Regions from separate parts of the Massilia sp. PWRC2 genome, predicted to be linked through region 3. Evidence: predicted binding sites of a transcription regulator. Region 3 holds the regulator's gene; each other region holds the start of a gene.
What was found. Region 3 encodes LexA, which represses DNA repair genes until DNA is damaged. Its sites were predicted from a motif close to ACTGTATNNNNATACAGT; they were not measured.

Region 1: a site for LexA is predicted at 3,730-3,747, ahead of ACP7BZ_RS15045 (ATP-dependent helicase). Genes of this name have one in related genera too.
Region 2: a site for LexA is predicted at 3,585-3,602, ahead of recA (recombinase RecA). Genes of this name have one in related genera too.

The regions. Positions count from the first base shown of each region.
Region 1 covers NZ_JAFCUW010000007.1:158,347-163,857, forward strand. The annotation lists gene ACP7BZ_RS15035 (fasciclin domain-containing protein) at 1-127, opposite strand, end outside; gene ACP7BZ_RS15040 (response regulator) at 668-1,540, shown strand; gene ACP7BZ_RS15045 (ATP-dependent helicase) at 1,553-3,700, opposite strand; gene ACP7BZ_RS15050 (hypothetical protein) at 4,195-4,422, opposite strand; gene ACP7BZ_RS15055 (chromate transporter) at 4,691-5,263, shown strand; gene ACP7BZ_RS15060 (chromate transporter) at 5,260-5,511, shown strand, end outside.
Region 2 covers NZ_JAFCUW010000016.1:54,470-59,980, forward strand. The annotation lists gene ACP7BZ_RS21955 (sodium:solute symporter family protein) at 1-851, opposite strand, end outside; gene ACP7BZ_RS21960 (DUF4212 domain-containing protein) at 848-1,189, opposite strand; gene ACP7BZ_RS21965 (sensor histidine kinase N-terminal domain-containing protein) at 1,173-2,717, opposite strand; gene ACP7BZ_RS21970 (response regulator) at 2,714-3,442, opposite strand; gene recA (recombinase RecA) at 3,659-4,777, shown strand; gene recX (recombination regulator RecX) at 5,057-5,509, shown strand.
Region 3 covers NZ_JAFCUW010000001.1:435,297-440,807, reverse strand. The annotation lists gene ACP7BZ_RS02000 (cystathionine gamma-synthase family protein) at 1-951, shown strand, start outside; gene ACP7BZ_RS01995 (hypothetical protein) at 1,126-1,674, shown strand; gene ACP7BZ_RS01990 (tetratricopeptide repeat protein) at 1,773-2,525, shown strand; gene lexA (transcriptional repressor LexA) at 2,587-3,225, opposite strand; gene rpsF (30S ribosomal protein S6) at 3,554-3,949, shown strand; gene priB (primosomal replication protein N) at 3,979-4,317, shown strand; gene rpsR (30S ribosomal protein S18) at 4,304-4,594, shown strand; gene rplI (50S ribosomal protein L9) at 4,622-5,074, shown strand; gene ACP7BZ_RS01960 (replicative DNA helicase) at 5,249-5,511, shown strand, end outside.

The sequences.
Region 1 (5,511 bases), on a different contig from region 3:
AATTATTGCTTTGCGCCACTTCGGCAAGGTTGCGGTACTTGGTGCTGCTGCCACCGCAGCTGGCCAACAAGGTCGCCATGCTCAACATGCCCAGCCATTTCACCAGCATTTTCAATAGCGAATTCATGATCGTGCCTCCAGAGTGGTTATACGGCTAAGACAGAATCGTCCTGGACAAAGTTCAATGCGCACGTGCCCGGAGTGCGCGATGTCAGGCCCGTCATGATCGAGGTCAAGCCGGCGAAGAGCGCCTGACAAAACCGCCATCCCCGCTTTGCTCCGACCTGCCGTTCAGTCGTACTGTCCTGGCCGACGCGCCTTCTGCTGAAAGTGCTGCCCTAAGTACCGGATTTCATGCAGATTTTTAAGATATCCACATTTTCTGTGGATAACATTGTGGACAAGTAGCCGCCCCGCCCCGGAATGGCCCGTATGGACGCGCTGTCACTTGCCATGCCCGTTCCATGGGCAGCGCATAAAGTCTTTAATAATCATTGACTTGGCTAGCCTGTACAGAGTACCCCCAAGTATTCCTGAGGCAAATTCCTACAGGACTGTCTGTCAGGGGATAAGTCGGGTCCGCTCCACGATTCGACAAGCCAGGTCAACTGTTACACACACCAGGAATTGCTTTGACAAAGGTCGCTGCCTGACTTAGTGTTGGGACATGCATCAACCCGCACAGAAAGACGATGAACCGGGGCTGTTTCTCGACGATGAGGACGCCTCTCCTGCGCAGCCGGTCGCCCATGGCGGCGAACAGTTGCCGCCTTGGCGCGTGCTGATCGTCGATGATGATGTGGACGTCCACGTGGTCACCAAATTCGCCTTGAGCACCACCAGTTTTGCCGGCCGCCGCCTCAGTTTCGTGCACGCCTATTCCGCCGCCGAAGCGCTGGCCAAGCTGCGCGACATTCCCGATATTGCCCTGATCCTGCTCGACGTCATGATGGAGACGGCCGACGCCGGCCTGCAGCTGGCGCGCCAGGTGCGCGAGCAGTTGCATAACGACCTGGTACGGATCGTCTTGCGCACCGGCCAGCCAGGCCAGGCTGCCGAGCACAGCATCATCATTGATTACGATATCAATGATTTCTGGAGCAAGACCGATCTGACCACGCGCAAATTATTCACTACCGTCATTGCCGCCCTGCGTGCCTATGCCACCCTGTCGCAGGCCGCGCGCGCGCGCGATGCGGCAATGGCGCGCCAGGGCTGGCTCGAGCAGCAGCTGGCAACGGCGCGGGCGGCAGCGCCCCTGTTCGCCATCAATGGCGCCGGGCTGGTCACCGATGCCAACCCGGCCGCCGCCGAACTGGCCGGCACCACGCTGGCGCAGCTCATTGGGCGCACCATCACGGCCGCCGAGGCGCCGGTTGAGGCGGGCGTGATGGCCACCATCAAGGCAGCACTGGCGCTCGATGGCGCGTGGGCCGGCGTGATCGCCGTGCGCTTGCCGGGCGGCACAACCACGCTGCGCTGCGCCGTGCGCGCCGATGGCGCTGGCGGCGTGACGGGCTATGCTTGCCCGCTCGGCTGAGGCCGCACGCCTTTACTTCCAGGCATTGCGTGATTTCTCGCGCACCAGCAGGCGCACACTGTCGGGCATGGGCGTGCGCACGTGGCGGGTGTCGGCGTCGACCCACACGCACTCTTCAAAATGCTTGAGCATGGCCGGCGCCAGGAAACGGCTGCGCGCCGCGTACACATGGCGATCGCCCATCTGCGACTGTTGCTTGATGAAAAAGCGGTTCGGCACGATCAGGTGCAGGTGCTGCTTGGCGCGCGTCATCGCCACGTACAGCAGGCGGCGCTCTTCCTCGATATCGTCGCTGCGGCCGGTTGCCATGTCGGACGGAATGCAGCCATCGACGACGTTGAGCACGTGCACCGATTTCCACTCCTGCCCCTTGGCGGAATGGATGGTCGACAAGATCAGATAATCGTCGTCGAGCAAGGGTGGACCGGCGCGGTCGCTGGTCGCCTCGGGCGGATCGAGGGTGATCTCGGCCAGAAATTCTGCACGGCTGCCATAGGCACCCGCCAGTTGCGCCAGTTGCAAGATGTCGGCCGCGCGCACGCTGGCGTCGTCGTGCATGCGTTCGAGGTGCGGTGCATACCACTGTTGTACCAGCTCGATGTCGGCCGGCCAGCGCAGGCCGGCCGTGCGCAGTTGCATGTAGAGGGCGACGAACGGTTGCCAGTCGCCCTGACTGCGTGGCGGCACGGCGAAGCCGGTGAGTGCCGCCACCGCATCGGCGGCCGTGCCGACGGCATCGAGCAGCTTGCTGGCGGTGGCCGGCCCTATGCCAGGGATCAATTGCGCCACGCGGAAGCCGGCCATCCGGCCGCTCGGATTCTGGGCGAAGCGCAACACCGCCAGCACGTCCTTGATGTGCGATGCTTCCAGAAACTTGAGGCCACCAAATTTAACGAACGGAATATTTCGGCGCATCAGCTCGAGCTCCAGCGGGGCGCTGTGGCTGGCCGCGCGGAACAGCACCGCCTGGTCTTTCAGGCGCATGCCCCCTTCGCGGTGCTCGAGCACGCGGCGGCAGACCCAGCGCGCCTGCTCGGCTTCATCGGGAATGAGCACCAGCTGCGGCAAGATGGTCGAGCTGTGGTCGGTCCACAAGGTTTTCGCGTGGCGCTCGAGGGCGGCAGCGATCACCGCATTGGAGGCGTCGAGAATCGGCTGGGTCGAGCGGTAATTGCGCTCGAGGGTGATGCACTGGGCCGGCTGCGAAAACTGGCGCGGGAAGTCGAGGATGTTGCGTACGGTGGCGCCGCGAAACGAATAAATCGACTGGGCATCGTCGCCCACCACCATGACGCCGGCGCCATCGGGCTTCATGCCGGTCAGAATGGCGGCCTGCAGGCGGTTGGTGTCCTGGTACTCGTCGACCAGCACGTGATCGAACAGCGCGCCGAGCGCCGCCCCCAGCTGCGGCTCGGCCGCCATGTCGGCCCAGAACAGTAGCAAATCGTCGTAGTCGAGCACGTTTTGCTCCTGCTTGGCGTCGACATAGGCGCCGAACAGGCGTTTGAGCTCGCTCTGCCACTCCTTGCACCACGGGAAAGTACTCTGCAATACGTCGGCCAGCGTCTCGCCGCTGTTGACGACGCGCGAATAGATTGACAGGCAAGTGCCTTTCAGGGGGAAGCGTTTGGCGGTGGCGGTCAGGCCGATGTCGTGCCGGACCAGTCCCATCAAGTCTTCGGCGTCGCCGCGGTCGTGGATGGTGAACGATTCGTCAAGGCCCACGCTGGCGGCATAGCGGCGCAGCAGGCGCGCGCCGATGGCGTGAAAGGTGCCCGCCCATGGCAGGCTGGTGGGCGGCGCGCTGCCGCGCAATTGCATCACCCGTTGCAGGACGGCGCCGGCGCGGTGGCTCATTTCGCCGGCGGCGCGCCGCGAAAACGTCAACAGCAGGATGCGCTGGGGATCGGCACCGCCCTGGATCAGCCGCGCCACCCGGTGCGCCAAGGTATTGGTCTTGCCGGAGCCAGCGCCGGCAATGACCAGCAGGGGCGCACCGACCCCCGGCACCCGAGCGGCGCCCGCGTGGACGTCAAAGCCGTGTTCGACGGCCGCACGCTGGGGCGGGTTCAGCGCAGCGTAGGGATCAAGCGGATCGGGGCGACCGGACAGGTCATCGGTGGCGGCAAGCGGCGCCCCGGGTAAAGCAACATTGGACATCGTGCGTCAGGGTCTGTAGAATAAAATTCACTGTACATTTATCCAGTAGTGCAGCGCAAGCCTTATTCTGGTTCGCTCGGGCGTTGCACTTACTTTTCGCTTACTTTTTGCTTATTTTTTTGCTTTTATTTTTTTCATTATTTTTTCGCCGCCCCTCCCGCGAGGCCATCGAAGGACCGCAGCGGCCGTCCCTATCGCGCCCCTTGCGGTCGTAAGTATCCGTTTATAAACAGTATTTTTAGATATCCACAATCAATGTGGACAACTGTGTGGATAAGCCCCTCTTGACACGTCGCAGCCCTTGTCTGGCGCGGCTTTCAACAAAGTGCCCGGTTTAAAGGCAAAAATTTTATGCCTTTAAATCAATGACTTACAAAGTCAACCCTGATCCTGGTCAAAATTTATAAAAAAGAATTTCTCGGCACCTTGACGGCCCCGGCGCCGCCCGGCGGCGGCGGCGGCTGTTACTGCAATGACGGCGGCGCCGGGCGCCGTCAGGCCGGCAAAGCGGTGCGCCGGCGCTGCGGATCGAGCAGCACCCGCTCGATCACGTGGGCGGCGACATCGTGCGATTTGAGGTATTCGACGGCCGCCATGGTGTTCGCCGTTTCCTGCACGACAATGGCATGGTCAACGATGTCGCGCGAACGGGCGTCGCTGCGCGCGTGCTTGGACGGTCTTGGCAGGTGCGCCGCAGCGACCGCTTTGTTAAACGTATTCATTGTGCGATTCCTTGCAAAAATTATATACGGCGACTCGCTGGCACTGGGAGTATCTGACAAAAGCGGGCGAAGTCAATGGCAGGATTCCATCGACACCCGCAACATGTGCGCAGGACATTGCTTGAAGCGGTGGCGCTGCCCCCTCGGCCAGCGCCACCACCGCACCCACACTACCATGACTGCGGCGGCTGCATGCGGATCTGGCCATGCTATTTACATCATTCCTTGTGGCATGGACAGTTGTGCTGGCGGCAGCGATAATTGTGCCATGACCGCTACCTCCCGGCCCGGCCCCGCCTCGCTCACCGACCTGTTCTTTTCATTTACCGTGCTGGCGCTGCAGGGCTTTGGCGGCGTGCTGGCCATCGTCCAGCGCGAAGTGGTCGAACGCAAGCGCTGGCTCACGCAGGAAGAATTCATCGAAGACTGGGCGGTGGCGCAGATCCTGCCGGGGCCGAACGTGGTCAACCTGTCGCTGATGATCGGCGGGCGCTATTTCGGCCTGGCTGGCGCCCTGGCGGCGCTGGCTGGCATGCTGGTGGTGCCGCTGATACTGATCTTGCTGCTGGTGACGCTGCATGCGCGCTTTGCCGACAATGTCCACGTTGCCGGTGCCCTGCGCGCGATGGCGGCCGTGTGCGCCGGTCTGATCGGCGCGGCCAGCCTCAAACTGGCCACTGCGCTGAAAACCAGTCCGATCCCCCTGCCTGCCGGCCTGGCCATCGCCGGCGCCGCCTTCGTGCTGGTGGCGCTGCTACAAGTTCGGCTCAGTCTGGTGCTGCTGGGCCTGGGCGGCCTCGGCATCGTGCTGGCCTGGCGTCATCTGGCGCCCGCCAGATGACGCCGCATCTGGTACTGAGCTGGGGCGACTGGTTCGACCTGTTCGCCCACTATCTGATGCTCTCGCTGATGTCGGTCGGCGGCGCCATTTCCACCACCGCCGAGATGCACCGCTACCTGGTCGAGCAGCACCACTGGCTGACAGCTGCGCAATTTAGCCAATCGATCGCCCTGGCCCAGGCCGCGCCGGGGCCGAACGTGCTGTTCGTCGCCCTGATGGGCTGGCAGGTGGGCTTGAACACGGGCAGC
Region 2 (5,511 bases), on a different contig from region 3:
TGCTGCTCTTTGGGGTCGTGCTCAAGGGTGATTTCGCGCTGGCTCAACTTGGCCAGCACGGCGCCGTACGCCACCTGCGGGATCGGGTTGCCAGCGTGTTTGACCGACAGCCACATGGTGGGAATCAAAAAGGCCACCAGAATGATGATGTACTGCGCCACCTGGGTCCAGGTAATCGCCCGCATGCCGCCCAGGAAAGAGCAGACCAGGATGCTGGCCAGGCCCAGAAAAATCCCGACCGAAAAATCGACGCCGGTAAAGCGCGAGGCGATCAGGCCGACCGCGTAAATTTGCGCCACCACGTAGGTGAACGAGACGATGATGGTGGCGCCGACGGCGATCAGGCGCACGGCGGCGCCGCGGCCGCCCTGGTCGATGGCGCCGCCGCTGTAACGCGCCGCCAGAAAGTCGGGGATGGTGTACTGGGCGAACTTGCGCAGATACGGCGCGATCAGCAGCGCCACCAGGCAGTAGCCACCGGTCCAGCCCATGATGTACGCCAGGCCGTCGAAGCCGCGCAGGTACAGGCCGCCCGCCAGGCTGATGAAACTGGCCGCCGAGATCCAGTCGGCGGCGGTGGCCATGCCATTAAAAATGGCCGGCACGCGGCGCCCGGCGACGTAGTACTCGGAGACATTCGAGGTGCGACTGAGTACGCCGATGGTGCCATACAGGGCGATGGTGGCGAACATGAACAGGTAGCCGATCCATGCACGCGGCATGCCTTCGCTCTCGAGCATGGTCAGCGCCAGCAGGAAGGCGGCAAAGCACGCAGTAAAGTATAAATAGTATTTCGACAGACGCCGGAAGCGCCGGCTGGCGTCGCCCCGCTTGGAATCGGCGCCGCTCATGCGCCGTGGTCCGCGCCAGCGGCCTGCTGAAAATCGTCGTCGTAGCGGCGCATCGCCAGTGCATAAGCGGCCAGGATGGCCAGATAAATCAGCGCCGCTCCCTGCGCCGCCAGATAAAACGACAGCGGCCAGCCAAACACGGTCAGGCCGGCCAGTTCGCGGGCAAAAAAGGCGCTGCAAAAGGTGGTGATCAGCCAGGCCATTAGCAGCAAGGAGGTCAGGCGCATGCAGCGCTGCCAGTGGCGCGCGCGGGCAGCGGCCAGCACCAGCTGGCGCTGGGCGGTGGCGCCAGCGTCGTCGGCTGCTGCCGGCGGGGTCACATCAGCTTGGGTCGTCATGGTCGAACGGTGGTGGCGGGAAGGTGACGCGAAACAGGCTGCCCGGGTTGTTGCGCAGGGGCCGGTGCGGATTATTAAAAATATCGACCTCGGCGCCGTGCTGCTGGGCGATCTCGCGGACGATGGCCAGTCCCAAGCCACTGCCGGCGACGCTGCTGCCGAGGATGCGATAAAAGCGCTCGAACACGCGGCGCCTCTCGGCCGGCGCAATACCCGGCCCGCTGTCTTCCACTTCCAGCACGGCCTGGCCGCTGCCGCCGGCTGCGGCCAGCACGCGCACCGTCACGCTGCCGCCAGCGGGCGTGTAGCGCAGCGCGTTGTCGATCAGGTTGGAGAGCAGTTCGCGCAGCATCAGCGGATTGGCGGCGATCAGCACGGTATCGGCGGCGCTGGCATTAACCGGTGACTCGTAACCGAGGTCGATCTGGTAAGCGAACGATGCCTGCACCCAGTCGCGCACGGTGTCGCGCGCCAGGCTGGCCAGGTCGGTCGGCGCCAGCGGCGCGCCCGCATGCGGCTGCTGTTCGGCGCGCGCCAGCGCCAGCAGCTGGTTGACCAGGCGGGTGGCCGATTCCGAACTCTTGGCCAGCTGTTCGAGCGAGCGGTGGATCTCGTCCGGATCGACCTGGCGCAGCGCCAGTTCAGACTGCATGCGCATGCCGGCCAGCGGGGTTTTCATCTGGTGCGCGGCATCGGCGATGAAGCGCTTTTGCATGTCGATGGTTTGCGCCAGCCGTCCCAGCATGTCGTTGAGCGAGCCGACCAGCGGCGAGATCTCTTCCGGCACCTGGCGCGAATCGATGGGCGAGAGGTCGTCGGGGCGGCGCGCGCGGATCCGTTCCTGCAGCTGCGCCAGCGGCGACAGGCCGCGCGCCAGCGCAAACCACACCAGTGCCAGCACGATCGGCAGGATGATGAACTGCGGCAGGATCACGCCCTTGATGATTTCATTGGCCAGGCCGGCGCGCTTGTCGAGCGTTTCGGCCACCTGCACCAGGGCGTGGTGGGCGTCGGCGGGGGCGCTGCTTGCGGCCGTCGCCGGGCGCAGGTTGACGTAGGTGTAGGCCACCCGCACCGGGGTACCCTGCATGGTGGCGTTACGGAACTGCACGGCGGCGCTACGGCGCTCAGGTTCGCGTTCGTCGTCCGGTGGCAGCGGCAGATCGGGGTCGCCATCGACCAGCGCGCCGCGCGGCCCGATCACCTGAAAATAAATGTGGTCGACCTCGTCGGCGCGCAGGATTTCGCGGGCGCTGCCGGCCAGTTGCGACACCACGCGGCCATCGACTTCGCGCAGCTGCTGGGCCACCACGGTGACAGCGTCTTCGAGCGCATGGTCGAACGGTTGATTGGCGATCGACTTGGCGACCAGGTAAGTAATGGCGATACTCATCGGCCATAGCAGTAGCAGCGGCGCCAGCATCCAGTCGAGAATTTCGCCGAACAGCGAGTGCTGGATGCTCTCGTCCTGTTCGGCGGCCGGTGGCCGGTAGGGCGGCGCCGGCGCCGTGCGATCGCGCTCGCTCACTTGACGGTGGCGATGGCACTGGCGGGGGCGCTGGCAACGGCAGCGCCGGCCGGCTCGGCGGCGGCTTTTTCCAGGCTGTAGCCCAGGCCGCGCACGGTGGCGATGCGCACGCCGCCCACCTCGAGCTTTTTACGCAGCCGGTGGACATACACCTCGATGGCATTGTTTGACACTTCTTCGCCCCATTCGCACAGGTGGTCGACCAGCTGTTCTTTGGAGACCAGCCGGCCACTCCTTGCCAGCAGGATTTCCAGCAGCCCCAGCTCGCGCGCCGACAGGTCGAGCAGCTGCTCATTGATATAGGCGCTGCGGCCAACCTGGTCATACACCAGCGGGCCGTGGCGGATCAGCGCCGGACCGCCGCCGGCGCCGCGCCGGGTCAGCGCGCGCACCCGCGCTTCGAGCTCGGACAGGGCAAACGGCTTGGCCATGTAATCGTCGGCACCGAGGTCGAGTCCATTGACGCGCTGCTCGATCGAGTCGGCCGCCGTCAAGATCAGCACCGGCAGCAGCGAGGCGCGCGCGCGCAGGCGGCGCAGCACTTCCAGGCCCGACATGCGCGGCAAACCGAGGTCGAGAATGAGCAGGTCGAACTCCTGGGTCGACAGCGCGGTGTCGGCGTCGGGACCGTTCCTGACGCAGTCGATTGCATAGCCTGACTGGCGCAAGGAGCGCGTCAATCCATCGGCAAGTACGCTATCATCTTCGGCAAGTAAAATGCGCATGGCGGAACCCCTGGGTGCGACGTGATGAATGTAAATTGCATTGTGTTTCATTTAACCGGGGAAGGCGAGCTTTTGCTACCAAAAGCCATGTCACCCAAGCTGGCAGCCGGCCGCGCCGCTGCAAACAGCGCTTGCACAAACTACTGTATGCTTGTACAGTGGTGACTGTGATCTCCCTTTGGCCCTGCACCGGCCTACTCAAGACGAAAGAACATTATGGACGATAAGAAAACGAATTTGAACGCCGCAGAAAAAGTAAAGGCGCTCGCCGCCGCACTGGCGCAAATCGAAAAGCAGTTTGGCAAAGGCTCGGTCATGCGCATGGATGGCAATGCGCCCATCGAAGAAGTGCAAGTCGTCTCGACCGGCTCGCTGGGGCTGGACATCGCGCTGGGCGTGGGCGGCTTGCCGCGCGGCCGTATCGTGGAAATCTACGGGCCAGAATCGTCCGGCAAGACCACGCTGACCCTGCAGACCATCGCACAAATGCAAAAGCTGGGCGGCACCTGTGCCTTCATCGATGCCGAACACGCGCTTGACGTGGGCTATGCACAAAAGCTGGGTATCAACCTGTCGGACCTGCTCATTTCGCAGCCAGACACGGGTGAACAGGCACTGGAAATCTGCGATGCCCTGGTCCGTTCGGGCAGTGTCGACCTGGTCGTCATCGACTCGGTGGCAGCCTTGACGCCGCGCGCCGAAATCGAAGGCGATATGGGCGATTCGCTGCCGGGCCTGCAGGCACGCCTGATGTCGCAAGCGCTGCGCAAGCTGACCGGTTCGATCAACCGCACCAATACCCTGGTCATCTTCATCAATCAGATCCGCATGAAAATCGGCGTCATGTTCGGCAGCCCGGAGACCACCACAGGCGGTAACGCACTGAAGTTTTACGCCTCCGTGCGCCTCGACATTCGCCGTACCGGGTCCATCAAATCGGGCGACGAGGTCATTGGTAACGAAACCAAGGTCAAGGTCGTCAAGAACAAGATCGCGCCGCCGTTCCGCGAAGCGCACTTCGACATTCTGTACGGCGCCGGCACCTCGCGCGAAGGCGAAATCCTCGACCTGGGCGCCGACAATAAAATCGTCGAAAAAGCCGGTTCCTGGTACAGCTACAACGGCGAGCGTATCGGCCAGGGCAAGGATAATGCCCGCCTGTTCCTGGTTGAGCGTCCAGCGCTGGCACGCGAGATCGAAAACAAGGTGCGTGCCGCCCTCGGCGTGCGCGAACTACCGCCGGCGCTGCCGGGCACCCCGGGCTTCGTGGTTGCAGCAGCAGCCGGTGACGAGCCAGCGGCTAAACCGGCCAAGGCCAAGGCCGTGGCCGAGTAAGCACTGCGCTGGTCAGGGTGCGCCAACGCTGGGCTAGCTGGTCACGGGCTGATTAGTCGATCAGCCCGTCTGGCCAGCACGGCGCCGGGCGGTCGCGAGTGGTGGATGGCTTTGGCACTGGCCCCGGTACCGGTGTCGCCGCCGCGGCGGCGACACCGGCGCGCGCTGGGCAGTCAAGGCAGGAGCGGTGATGTTGTCGACGTGGTTTTTCTATGTTTTTTTGTTAGCGCTGCCGTCACTGGCAAGCAGTACGGCGCCCCCACGTCGGGCGCAAGGGTGATGCGCAGTCCACCGCTCAGTTTAAAGGGACGGGCGCTGCGCTACCTGTCGATGCGCGAGCACAGCCGTATCGAGCTGGGGCGCAAGTTGAGCAGGCATGCGGAAGAGGGCGACGATGTGGACGCGTTGCTCGACTTTCTTGAACAACATAACTGGCTGTCGACGGAGCGTTTTTCCGAATCGCTGATCAACCGGCGCGGAGCGCGCTACGGCAACAGCCGCATTGTCGCCGAGCTGCAGCAGCACGGTGTCAGCGGAGACGCCTTGAAAGAACTCAAGACTGGACTGGTCGATACGGAGGCAGCGCGGGCGGCCGACGTCTGGCGGCGCAAATTTGGCGAGGTCGCCAGCGACGCCGCCGGGCGCGCCAAGCAAATGCGCTTTTTGCTGCAGCGCGGTTTTTCGCAGGCGGCAGTGCGGCATGCCATCAAAGGGCTCGACGACGATTTTTAAAG
Region 3 (5,511 bases):
GCCTTGTTGCGGGCCGGCGACCATGTGGTGACGTCGCGCTTTTTGTTTGGCAATACCAACAGCCTGTGGCACACGGTGGCAGGGCAGGGCGTGGCAGTCGATTTTGTCGACGCCACCGCCGTCGCCAATGTCGCCGCCGCCCTGACGCCAGCGACGCGGCTGGTATTTGTCGAGACCATCGCCAATCCGCGCACGCAGGTCGCCGATCTGGCCGGCATCGGCCAGCTGTGCCGTGAACGGGGCATCCTGTTCGTGGTCGACAACACCATGACCTCGCCCTACCTGTTCCGGCCGAAAGCGGTCGGTGCCGGCCTGGTGGTCAATGCGCTCACGAAGTCGATCGCCGGTCACGGCATTGCCCTCGGTGGCGCGCTGACCGACACCGGCGAATACGACTGGGCGCGCTATCCCCATATTGCCGACAATTACAAACGCAATCCGCCCGCACAGTGGGGCATGGCGCAGATCCGTGCCAAAGGCTTGCGCGACTTCGGCGCCTCGCTGGGACCGGAAGCGGCCCACCATATTGCCGTGGGCGCCGAAACGCTGGCGCTGCGCATGCAGCGGGCATGCTCGAATGCGCTGGCGCTGGCGCGCATGCTCGCAGCGGACCGGCGCGTGGCGGCGGTGCACTACCCGGGCTTGCCCTCCCATCCGCAGCATGGCTTTGCCAGCGCGCTGTTTCGCGCGCACGGCTTTTTGCTCAGTTTTGAGCTGGCCGATGGCATTGATTGTTTTGATTATCTGAACCGCTTGCAGGTGGCGATTGCCGCCAGTAATTTGGGCGACACCCGCACCCTCGTCATTCCCGTCGCCCACACCATTTTCTTCGAGATGGGCGCTGAGCGCCGCGCCAGCATGGGCATTGCCGATTCGCTGATCCGGGTGTCGGTGGGCATCGAAGACGAAGCCGACCTGCTGGACGATTTCAGGCTGGCGCTGCAACAGTAAAAACAGGCGACTTCCCCCGTCCATATAATTGTGGCTTTGTTGAAAAGTTGCCGTTAATATTAGACGTGATGGCGGGAGAACTTGGACGGGCGGTTTTCCCAGTGAGAGACGCGCATGCCCGGCTTACCTTGTTGCGGAGTAACCATGCTACGACCAGTTTGCGCAGGACTGCTGATGTTTGTTTGCACCGCTCACGCCCAGCAATATCCGCTGGCAGTGAGCGAGGGCGAGGCCATCACGTATTGGACGACGACCTATGCCGGCGACGATTTGACCAGTGGCCCTTTTGCCTGCGCCAAGCCGGCCATCCCGGCTGTCTCGACCACCAATGACGAGATTCGCAAGACCGAGGCGGCGATTGCCGTCTGGGAGACGTGCTACAACGGCTTCGTCAACAATTTTAATGATGCGCTGCCGCCCGGCAAGCGGATTCCTGCGCCCGTGGCGAAGCAGATGAGCCCGGCGCAAATGAACGCCGCGCAAAACCGCATGGCCGCCGTCTACGAGCAGGTGATCACCGCCGCCCAGACCGATGCCCAGGACATCACGGCGCGCCGCGAAGCGTGGCGCCAGGCCACCGCGGCGCACGTGGCCGCCGCCAACGACGCTGCTGCGCGCAAGGGCCAGCAGCGGCGCGACGACTTGCTCAACGATCTGCGCCGCAGCGCCGATGACGTGCGTATGCAGTCGGGGCCCGGTCGCAGCGGTGGCGCGACCAAGTAATTCCACGCCAAAGTAAATTTATGTAAGCAGGGCGGACGCCACTGGAAACGGCGCGCAATCCGGTTAAGATAGTGGCATTTTTACGACCGGTTCCCTACATGAAGACTCTTGTATTGTGCGTTGCGCTGCTGTGTGCCGGCGCCGCCACTGCCGATGAACTTGCCGACGCAGACGCCCTGTTTGCCAAAAAATCCTATCCGCAAGCGCTGCAGCTGTACACGCGGCTGGCCACTGCTGGCAACGTGGTGGCCCAGCGCCACCTGGGCGAAATGTACTGGTATGGCGAAGCGGGCGCCGTCAGCGACGACAAGGCGCAGGGCTGGTTCCGCCGCGCTGCGGCAAGTGGTGACAAGGAAGCGGCCGCGGCGCTCGAAGTGATGCGCCAGCGCGTGCTTCGCCAAACGGACATTGCATTCTGGACCGACAGGTATGACGGCGAAGAACTGCGTTCCGGCAAATTCAAGTGCAGCGCGCCCCGCATTCCCGCCATATCGAAAGACAATCCTGACATTGACGCCGTGCTCGCGCGCGTGAAGCTGTGGCAGGATTGCTATAACGGTTTGGTCGGCAAGCTCAATGGCGCCACCTTCGCCAGCGAGGTGCCCGCCGATCTGGGCAAACTGATGAAGCAGGAAGAAATCGACAAGGTCAACGCGCGGCTGGAAAAGATCCATACGCGGCTGGCGGAAGACGCCCGCATCAGCAGTCAAATTATTCTCGCCGATATCGCAGCATGGCGCAGCGCTACCGACAGCTGGGTCAAGGAACACAATGACATCATCAAGTCGGCACCGACGGCAGACCGCCAGGCCGATATTGAAGCGCGCAAACGCAACTACGCGCCCAAGTAATTCCCTTGTAACGCAGAATGCAGGTGGTCAGCGCCGTGGCGGCGACCGCCGGCGCCGGCGCTTAATGCCAGCTGCGCAGCAAGCCCACGGCCAAGCCTTCGAGGGCGAAGTCATCGCGGTCGGGGTCGACTTCGATGATTTTAAAATCGGCGTTTTCCGGCAACAGCTCGACCAGCCGGCCCGTCTTGCGGTAGCGCTTGACCGTCACTTCGCTGCCGATGCGGGCAACGACAATCTGGCCATTTTTGGCGCTATCGACCTTTTTGACGGCCAGCAGGTCACCATCCATGATGCCGATATCGCGCATCGATTCGCCGCGCACCTTGAGCAGGAAGTCGGGCCTGGCCGAAAACATGGCGGGGTCGACGTTGTAGGTGGCTTCGACATGCTCTTGCGCCAGCATGGGCGAACCGGCCGCGACGCGGCCGACCAGCGGCAGCGCCATGGTCAGCAGCGCGGCCGGCACTGCCGGAGCTGCTTCCACCGAGGCGCCGATCAGGCGGATGCCACGCGAAGTACCGGGGGAAATTTCGATCGCGCCTTTGCGGGCCAGCGCCTGCAAATGTTCTTCGGCGGCGTTGGCTGATTTAAATCCCAGTTCGTTGGCGATTTCCGCGCGGGTCGGAGGAAAACCCGTGTTGTCGATGGCCTCGCGGATCAAATCGAGAATCTGTTGTTGCCGTGCAGTGAGCTTGATCATGGGCCTGTAAGTGCTGGGGTTATAGACAGACTGTATTTTTGTACAGTATATCGACGCGTGCAAGGGAAATTCACTGTTATTGGCGTTATTTATGCAAATAACCGCATAGTTGGTGGCGCGCGGGCGAGAAAAGGGGGAATTGACGCTACCGTGACGCGCAATCGGGACGGGCGAGTAGGCGCCAGCCTGGCCCGGCCAGTCCCCCTTCGGCAACGGAAGGAGGTGTTCATTTTCGCCAGGATGCGTTATAATTGCCGGCTTTCCCTTCCCACACTCGTCTTGACGCCGAGGTGGGCTTATGTTTTAAACGTCCTCAAGGAGCAATTGAATGCGTCATTATGAAATCGTTTTTATCGTCCACCCGGACCAAAGCGAGCAAGTCCCGGCGATGATCGAGCGTTACAAGGCCAGCGTCAGCGCACGCGGCGGTAACATCCATCGCGTCGAAGACTGGGGCCGTCGTCAGATGGCTTACTCGATCCAGAAGCTGCCGAAGGCACACTACATCTGCATGAACATCGAATGCGACAACGAGACGCTGGTCGAACTCGAAACCGCCTTCAAATTCAATGATGCTGTCCTGCGTCACCTGACCGTGCGCATGAAGAAAGCTGAAACCACGCCATCGCCGATGATGAAATCGGTCCAGCGTGAAGATGCAGCCAAGAGCCACCGCTCGGAAGCACCAGCACCAGCAGCCGTCGCAGCACCCGCCGCTGCCTGATTGACTGGCAGGAACAAGTTAGCTGGGAAGTGAATTCATTTCAGGTCGTAGCAACAATTACCGAGCGCGACGTATTGCGCTACACCCCGGCCGGCGTGCCGATCGTGTCCGCCACCCTGACGCACAGTTCGCATCAGGTTGAAGCAGGGGTGGCGAGGTTGACCGAATTCGAGATGCTGGCCGTTGCGGCTGGCGAAATCTCAGGACGGTTTGCCCAGTCGGAGTTGGGCGCGGTGTACCAGTTCACGGGTTTTCTTGCCAAGAAAAATCGGAATAGCAGAGCGTTGGTGTTTCACATCATTGATTTCAATGCGGCCGCATCTGCGGCGCATATTTTAGATACAGGAGCCTCAAATGGCATTCGGTAAAAAGTTCGACAAAAACAAGCTCAAGCTCAAAGAAAAGCGCAAACAACAGAACCCTCTGTTCAAGCGCAAGAAGTTCTGCCGCTTCACCGCTGCAAACGTCGAGCAGGTCGACTACAAAGACGTCGATACCCTGAAAGACTTCGTCCAGGAAAACGGCAAGATCATGCCAGCACGCCTGACCGGCACCAAGGCGCACTACCAGCGCCAGGTTGACACCGCCATCAAGCGCGCACGCTACCTCGCGCTGCTGCCTTACACCGACCTGCACCACGCTTAAGCGCTGCAGAGAACCTGGAGAATCACTATGCAAATCATTCTGTTAGAAAAAGTCGTAAACGTCGGCAACCTGGGCGATGTTGTTAAAGTCAAAGATGGTTACGCACGTAACTTCCTGATCCCGCAACGCATGGCCCGCCGCGCTACCGCGTCGGCTGTCGCCGAATTCGAAGTCAAGCGCGCTGAGCTGGAAAAAGCCGCTGCCGCCAAACTGGCCGCATCGCAAGCCCAGGGCGACAAGCTGTCCGGCATGACCATCACCATCGCCCAGAAAGCCGGCGTTGACGGTCGTCTGTTCGGTTCGGTCACCAACTTCGACATCGCTGAAGCGTTGACGAAGGCCAGTTTCGCCGTCGAAAAAGCCCAGGTTCGCATGCCGAACGGCCCGCTGAAAACGACCGGCGAGCACGCTGTTGCCGTTGCTCTGCACACCGACGTGGTGGTCGATATCACCGTCACCGTGGTTGGCGAAGCTGCCTAAGCACTGCAAGCCTATCGGTTGACGCCGGCGCGCCCCAAGCGCGCACGATGACGACACGTAGCCGGGTAATCCGGTTGAAAAGCCGGATGATTCCGGCTTTTTTACGTCTGTGCGGGGCGAAATTTCTCACCAATTCTTGCGGGGGATGCACGCGTTGCGGGTATAATTCGCGCCATGAACGCCCCCCATGACCCGCAAGTCGACGCCCTGCGCGTGCCGCCCCATTCGATCGAGGCAGAGCAATCCGTGATTGGTGGTTTGCTGCGCGATAATGCCGCGTGGGACCGCATCGCCGATTTCATGCATGCCGATGATTTCTATCGTTACGACCACCGCATCATCTTTGAGCAATTGGTCAAGCTGATCAATGCGGCCAAGCCGGCCGACGTCATTACCGTGTTCGAGGCCTTGACCAACCTCGGCAAAGCCGATGAAGT